Regions from separate parts of the Diplocloster hominis genome, predicted to be linked through region 1. Evidence: predicted binding sites of a transcription regulator. Region 1 holds the regulator's gene; the other holds the start of a gene.

Region 1 (4,066 bases):
CATATACCGGTACATTCAGCTGAGGCAGAATATAAGGAAGTGCCCCGATATGGTCCTCATGGCCATGAGTGATGACAAAGCCTTTGACCTTTTCCTGATTCTCCAGCAGGTAAGAGACATCCGGAATAACCTTATCAATTCCCAGCATCGTCTCATCCGGGAAAGAAATCCCGCAGTCGATAACCACGATCGTATCCTTATACTCAATCGCGGTAATATTCATCCCGATCCGGTCCAGACCCCCCAGCGGAATAATCTTTACCGTATCGCTCCCAGCCGTCAGCTTATAATCCGTATCCACATCGGAATGCCCGATATGCCCGGATTGCTTGGAAGGATCTTTGGCCCCGCCATCCTGGACAGCATTCTCTTTCTTAACGGACTTAGCCGTACCAGAAGCTTTAGCGGCAGTCTTTCTCCTGGCCGTGTTCCGGCTGCCGGTATCCGCACGCTTGTGCGCCTTTTCCGCTGAAGTCCCGGCACTGTCTGATCCTGTCTTAGCCCCGCCGCGATCTGCTGCAGACTTGGTCTTGGACTGGTCAGTCTTTCCCTTTGCGGCGGCCTTGGTACCGTCAGATTTGGAAGCTGCGGCCCTGCTGTTTCTTTTGCTGCCCCCTGTTGTCCCAGCAGTGTTACTGCCGCTGCTTTTTTTACTAATATCTGTAGAGATATCATTTGATTCATTCTTCATTCATTTACACTTTCTGCATTAACATGCGTTTTTCTTTTATAATTGTACATCCGGACGGTTCCCTGCGTTTCAAGAGAGCCCCCTGATCCCAAACCCATCGGTGAAGGAAGCATTCAAACATTACCTCATGCACAGACCGGAAAACAAACCCAAAGAGGCCTGGAAGGTAAACCTGCAGCATCCCATAATACATGCCCTGCGGGAGGGTTCGCAGTATTCGCTGCTCAACAGAGTATTACATTACGCAAACATAATCTGCATTTCTTTTCACAAGGTATGAGTATCTTTACTACAGCAAACAGACAATCCTACCTATTAAAAGCCTGTACAATGATTTCTCATAGTCGCAGATTTCTTACCACAAGATAAATTCCGTATACACAATTGTTTTCATTATACATTGCCTAATTACCAAAAGCAAGGGGCAACTTCCAAAGAATCCCCTAGAACTTCCAAAGAATCCCCTAGAATCATAAAGAAAGAGGTTCCCCCACCTTCGGAGTTAGCCGTTCTTAGGTCCGGCCGAAGGGATTAGCCCCCGCAAGATGAGCCGCCCGGCATCAAGCCCCCGCCGTTTCCCTATCTTCACCGCTCCTAAGTCAACACCCCGCCTGCAGCCAGCCTCCAGAATTTTTAAAAAATATGTGAAATGGTATTGACAAAAATTAGGGGGAGTGCTATGTTAATTACAGATGTTAGCACTCCTCAACAACGAGTGCTAATAAAGCAAAAAGAGAGGAGCGATTGGATGCAGCTGGACGACAGAAAGACGAAAATATTGCAGGCGATCATCCGGAACTATCTGGAAACCGGCGAACCTGTAGGTTCCAGAACGATTTCCAAATACTCGGATTTGAAATTGAGTTCAGCCACCATTCGCAACGAAATGTCAGATTTGGAGGAGATGGGATTTATTGTACAGCCCCATACATCTGCGGGCCGGATCCCTTCCGACAAAGGTTATCGGCTTTACGTCGATCAGATGATGGAGGAAAAAGAACGGGAAGTCACGGAGATGAAAGAACTCATGATCCAGAAGGCTGACCGGATGGAGTCGCTGCTGCAGCAGGTGGCTAAGGTATTGGCACATAATACGAATTACGCGACGATGATTTCCTCGCCTCAGTACCATCATAATAAAGTAAAGTTCATACAGTTAAGCGAAGTGGATGAGACTCAGATCCTGGCGGTCATTGTTGTGGAAGGCAATATCGTGAAGAATAAGATTATCACGGTGGATGAGCCTTTGGATAATGAGAAGATCCTGAAGCTCAATATTATGCTGAATACACAGCTCAATGGATTGACGCTGGAAGAGATCAACCTGGGAATGATCGCGAACCTGAAGGAACAGGCCGGAATCCACAGCGGACTGGTGAGCGATGTGCTGGACGCGGTGGCGGAGGCGATTAATCTGGACGATGATCTGGAGATTTACACCAGCGGCACCACGAATATTTTCAAATATCCGGAGCTGTCCGACAGCGAACGGGCCAGTGAACTTTTGAGCACCTTTGAAGAAAAGCAGCAGTTAAGCGATCTGGTAAATGAGACGCTGGCTAACGCGGACGAACATGGAATTCAGGTTTATATCGGGAATGAGACACCGGTACGGGCCATGAAGGACTGCAGTGTTGTGACCGCGACTTATGAATTAGGGGAAGGTATGCAGGGAACCATAGGTATCATCGGACCAAAGAGAATGGATTACGAAAAAGTAGTGAGCACTCTCAAAACACTGATGGTTCAACTGGATGCGATCTATAAGAAAAAAACATAGGCAGAGATAGAAAGGAAGGTAACCAGGCTTGGCAGAAGAAAAAGATACGATAAAGGCAGATCAGCAGGAGACAGCAGATATTCCAACGGATCAGGAGAATACGGCGGCAGAGACAGCGCAGGCAGCAGACCAGGAACCGGCGGAAGATAACGTGAAGGAAGCTGAAGCTGCACAGCCGGATACACAGGAAGGCGACGAGAAAAAAGAGAAGTTCAGTAAGAGAAAAGAAAAGAAAGAAAAAAGAGATAAGAAAGATGAAAAGATCGAAGAGCTGTCCGACCAGGTAAAACGGCAGATGGCGGAGTTCGATAACTACAGGAAGCGGACCGAGAAAGAGAAGTCCCACATGTATGAAATCGGCGCAAAAGAAGTGATTGAAAAGATGCTGCCGGTTGTGGATAACTTCGAGAGAGGCCTTGCCAGTGTGCCGGAAACAGGACGGGAAGATCCATTTGTGGAAGGCATGAACAAAATTTATAAGCAGTTGATGACCACGTTGGATGAGATTGGTGTAAAACCGATCGAGGCGGTGGGAGGCGAATTTGATCCGAACCTGCACAATGCGGTTATGCATGTGGAAGACGAAGAGGCAGGCGATAACATCGTTGTGGAAGAATTCCAGAAGGGATATCTTTACAAAGAAAGCGTCGTTCGTCACAGCATGGTAAAAGTAGCAAATTAAACAAATAGAATGATAGAATCAGGAGGAAATCATAATGGGAAAAATCATAGGAATTGACTTAGGTACAACAAACTCATGCGTAGCAGTTATGGAAGGTGGAAAACCTGTCGTTATAGCGAATACGGAAGGAGCCAGAACCACACCGTCTGTAGTCGCATTTACAAAAACAGGAGAGCGTCTGGTTGGAGAGCCGGCAAAGCGTCAGGCGGTTACCAACTCTGAGAAGACCATCTCCTCCATCAAAAGACATATGGGAAGCGATTTCCGCGTAGACATTGACGGGAAGAAATATACCCCTCAGGAAATCTCCGCCATGATCCTTCAGAAATTAAAAGCGGATGCGGAAAACTACCTGGGTGAAAAAGTCACCGAAGCAGTGATCACGGTTCCTGCTTACTTCAATGACGCGCAGCGTCAGGCTACCAAGGACGCAGGTAAGATCGCAGGACTGGATGTAAAACGTATTATTAATGAGCCGACCGCTGCCGCTTTGGCCTACGGCCTGGATAATGAAAAAGAACAAAAAATCATGGTTTACGACTTGGGCGGCGGTACTTTCGACGTATCCATCATCGATATCGGCGACGGAGTCATCGAGGTTTTGGCTACCTCCGGTAACAACCGTCTGGGCGGTGATGACTTTGACCAGAAGATTACCGATTATATGATCGCAGAGTTCAAGAAAAATGAAGGCGTAGACCTTTCCGCTGACAAGATGGCTCTCCAGAGATTAAAAGAAGCCGCAGAGAAAGCGAAAAAGGAGCTGTCCTCCGCCACCACCACCAACATCAACCTGCCGTTTATCACCGCCACAGCGGATGGCCCGAAGCACTTTGACATGAACCTGACCAGGGCAAAATTTGACGAACTGACCCATGATCTGGTAGAATTAACCGCAGAGCCTGTAAAGAAC
Region 2 (4,066 bases), on a different contig from region 1:
ACGGGAGAAAAAGCATGGCCGAATAGCGGAAGGAGACTCAAGTGAGGATGGAGGCTCACACGCCGACATCCTCGCTGTTTTCAGAGGCTCCTGTAGCTGTTTATGAGGTTGCTTTTTCACCCGTGAGAACCGCCCCGCCCCAGGGCAGAAAAAGACCGGGCCCAGGTGCACACATAGCATGGCTCCTTTTGGCCCGGACCTTAGAACTATTTCGTCAACAGCATCATAATATCATTGCTTCTCTTCACAAACTTAGTCATTTCCTCAGGGCTCAGAGGCTTATGGGCAAGCATGGCCAGATCGTAGAGCTGCTGGCAGATCACAGGAGCGTTTTCGGATTCCTTCTGGTCCAGTACGAATTGGACTAACGGATGGTTGGCGTTGAGCACCAGGGTGGAGTCATTGCCGAACATGCTGGGATCCATGCCGTACATGTTGTACATTTTCATCATATCCTGCATTCTGCGGGTTTCTTCGGAAAGGGTAATCAGGGAGGCGATATTTTCGTCCTTTAATTTCTCTACTTTCACATTCAGCTTGTCATTATTCAGAGCCTTCCGGAAAATTTCGGTGAGGGCGTCAGTGGTCTCTTTTAACTCTTCCTCGGATACCTCTTCCTTGAAGTTATCGGTTACCTCAGAGTCGATCCGCTGGAATTTCAGTTCCTCGTGCTGGCGCTCCAGCTGGCTGATGAACGGGGAATCAATGTTGTGGGACAGGATGAAAGCATCCATGCCTTCCTTTTTAAACATGTTGATATACTGGCTCTGCTGTACCTCATCGGTCACATAGTGGATGATCGTCTTGGGTTTTTCCTCTTCCTGGGAGGAATCGGAGTCAGCAGATTCAGAGGCTTCCGGAGCAGCGTCTCCAGCTGCTTCTGTCTCTTTTGTCTCACCGTTGTTGCCGGAAGTGTCAGCCGTATCGTCTGTCGTGGATGCATCTGCTCCGTCAGAGGTTGCTTCTTCTTTCTCTTTTTGGGCATCCAGGTATTCTTTCAGGGTCAGGTACTTGTGATCCAGGTTTTTGAACAGGATATAATCGCCCATCTTCTCACAGAATTTTTCATCCTTGATGCAGCCGAATTTTATGAACGGATTGATGTCATCCCAGTATTTTTCGTAGTTCTCACGGTCTGTTTTGCACATGCCGGAGAGTTTGTCGGCTACTTTCTTGGTGATGTAGTCGGAGATCTTCTTCACGAAGCCGTCGTTTTGCAGCGCGCTTCGGGATACGTTCAGCGGAAGATCCGGACAGTCGATGACGCCTTTTAACAGCATCAGGAACTCGGGGATGACTTCTTTTATATTGTCGGCGATAAATACCTGGTTGTTGTAGAGCTTGATCGTTCCCTCGATCGAATCGTACTCTGTGTTGATCTTAGGGAAATAAAGGATTCCTTTTAAGTTAAACGGATAGTCCATATTCAGGTGAATCCAGAACAGGGGCTCCTTGTAATCCATAAATACTTTGCGGTAGAATTCCAGGTATTCTTCCCTGGTGCATTCGTTGGGATGTTTGGTCCAAAGCGGAGTGGTGTCACTGATGGAAACCGGGCGTTTCTGAATTTTTACGCGTTCTCTGGCCGGGGAGATTTCCACGATTTCTTTTTCACCGTTTTCATTTTCCTGCTCCTCAGTCTTGGCTTCCTCGTGGATATGTTCCACGATCACATCGTCTTCCCTTAAGTCGGCTTCGTCGATGGTCTCATACTGAGGCTCGGCGTTTTCTTTGGAAAGGAAGATCTCGACGGGCATAAAGGAGCAGTACTTCTCCAGTACTTCCCGCATCCGGTACTCGTTGGAAAATTCTACACTTTCCTCGTTAAGGAACAGTGTAATCTCCGTTCCTACAGTGGTCTTGCTGCCGTCGGTCATGGTGTACTCGGTACCGCCGTCGCATTCCCAATGTACAGGTTTTGCTCCCTCTTTGTAGGAAAGGGTATCGATATGGACATTGTCGGAAACCATAAAAGCGGAATAAAAGCCCAGGCCGAAATGTCCGATGATCTGATCGTCGGTGGTCTTGTCCTTGTATTTCTCAAGGAATTCGGTAGCGCCGGAGAAAGCGATCTGCGTGATGTATTCCTCCACCTCGTCCGCTGTCATACCGATACCGGTATCGATGAATTTCAGGGTCTTTTCCTCGGGATTGACGATGATCTGAATGCTGTTTTTGAAGTCATCCGGGTAGGTGTATTCTCCCATCAGGGACAGCTTTTTCAGCTTTGTGATGGCGTCGCATCCGTTGGATACCATCTCACGGACAAAGATATCGTGGTCGGAATAGAGCCATTTCTTGATAATGGGGAATATGTTTTCACTGTTGATGGACAGACTTCCTGTCTTGTTGCTCATGCGTTATTCACTCCTTTTATGTTTTTAAATCAATTATTTTTCTTCTATATCAGTTATATTAATACCCCGCATATCAAAAGTCAAGAAAAAATTAGCACTCAATGAAAAAGAGTGCTAATAATTGGAAGGGGCAGGGGGTTTTACCAGTCCTTTTTGAATATGTTAAAATAATATGCAACGATTCTCACGGATGATACGAATATATAAGTGACAGGGATTAAGAGAAGGAGGCCGGGAATGGAACAGGAAGAAAAGTGGATCCGCGCTATTTTACACAGGGGAAGCAGAAAAGCTGCGGATCAGCTGGTGCGGGTTCATTACGATAAGCTATATGCGTTTATTTACCGGCAGGTCGGGTGCAAAGAGGATGCGCTGGATCTGACCCAGGACAGTTTTATCGCGGCCTTACACTCCCTTGCCTCCTATGACCCGTCCAAAGCGGGTTTTAGCACCTGGCTGTGCCGTATCGCCGCGCATAAGGTGATCGATGCCAGGAGAAGGCACAGGCCCGTGACGGTTCCCCTGGAAGAGGAGGATATCCGGATACAGGAGGACTTTACCGACGATCTGGCAGACAGGGAACTGATCCGGCAGATGGAGGAGTACGTGTGCGGGTTAAGCCCGCAGCTGCAGGAGATATTCCGATTGCGGCTATACGCGGATCTTACTTTTGTGCAGATCGCTTCGGTGACTATGCAGCCGGAGGCAAAGATCAAAGCGCAGTATTACCGGCTGATCAAACGGCTGAGAAAGGAGTTTGAAGATCATGAATGATTTTGAAAATATCCGGTTCCCTTCCGGGGAAGAAAAAGACAGAAGTATCCGGATGATACTGGACAAGGGAATCCCCAGGCCGAAGCGGATGCTGCCGGAGCTGTGGGAACTGGCGGGCAGGCTTGGAATCAGGGGCCTTTTCTTCGGCGTGGGGGACTGCATGTTCCTGTCCTTCCTGCTGGGTGGATTACTCTGGGCGGGATGCTTCACCGCTGCGGCTGGCGCCCGGGGTCAGTTAAGTGTACTGCTGTTCCTGGTATCCCCGTTTCTGTATGCGCTGCTTCACCTTCTTGGCATATGGAAAGAAATCATGACGGGAACCTATGAGACGATGATGGTCTGCCGGTGTTCCCTTCGTCAGCTGATGGTCCTGCGGATGCTGGTATTCGGGGGTGCCGCGGTCATCCTGTCGATCGGGGCGAGTGCCGGGATTGGCTGGGTGCTGGATGACGGCCCTTCTATCCTGAATCTGATGGGAATTGCATTTTCCGCCCTGTTTTTGTTCGCGGCGGCGTCCGCGGCGGCGGAATGGAGATGGAGAACACCGGGATCTTATCTGGTGGTACCGGCGTTTTGGGTTTTATTAAGCCTGGCCCTTCTGGTTCTGGGGGAACGTGCGGAGGCATTTCTGCGGAATATCCCGACGGCGGTATTCTGGATCATCGCAGCCTGCTGTGCCGTTTTATATGGAAGGACCCTGAAACATTACTATTTTGATCCGCAGGAAGGAGCGATTGCGCATGCTGTCCGTTGAACACGTGACGAAGAAATATGGAAGTTTTACGGCCCTTGAGGATATCAATCTGGTCTTTGAAAGCGGTGTCTATGGACTGCTGGCGCCAAACGGCGCCGGCAAGACGACACTGATTAAGATGCTGACCACTCTGCTGTTTCCGACGAAGGGCAGGATCTTGTGGGATGGACAGGATATTTTG

What was found. Region 1 encodes HrcA, which represses chaperone genes, less so after heat shock. Its sites were predicted from a motif close to TGTTAGCACTCNNNNNNNNNGAGTGCTAACA; they were not measured.
Region 2: a site for HrcA is predicted at 2,447-2,477, ahead of htpG (molecular chaperone HtpG). Genes of this name have one in related genera too.

Annotation. Positions count from the first base shown of each region.
Region 1 is NZ_JAWDIY010000005.1:77,429-81,494, forward strand. Features, by position in the region: gene ABC831_RS06305 (RNase J family beta-CASP ribonuclease) at 1-691, opposite strand, end outside; gene hrcA (heat-inducible transcriptional repressor HrcA) at 1,440-2,471, shown strand; gene grpE (nucleotide exchange factor GrpE) at 2,500-3,153, shown strand; gene dnaK (molecular chaperone DnaK) at 3,188-4,066, shown strand, end outside.
Region 2 is NZ_JAWDIY010000003.1:220,796-224,861, reverse strand. Features, by position in the region: gene htpG (molecular chaperone HtpG) at 207-2,357, opposite strand; gene ABC831_RS04505 (RNA polymerase sigma factor) at 2,595-3,131, shown strand; gene ABC831_RS04500 (hypothetical protein) at 3,124-3,885, shown strand; gene ABC831_RS04495 (ABC transporter ATP-binding protein) at 3,872-4,066, shown strand, end outside.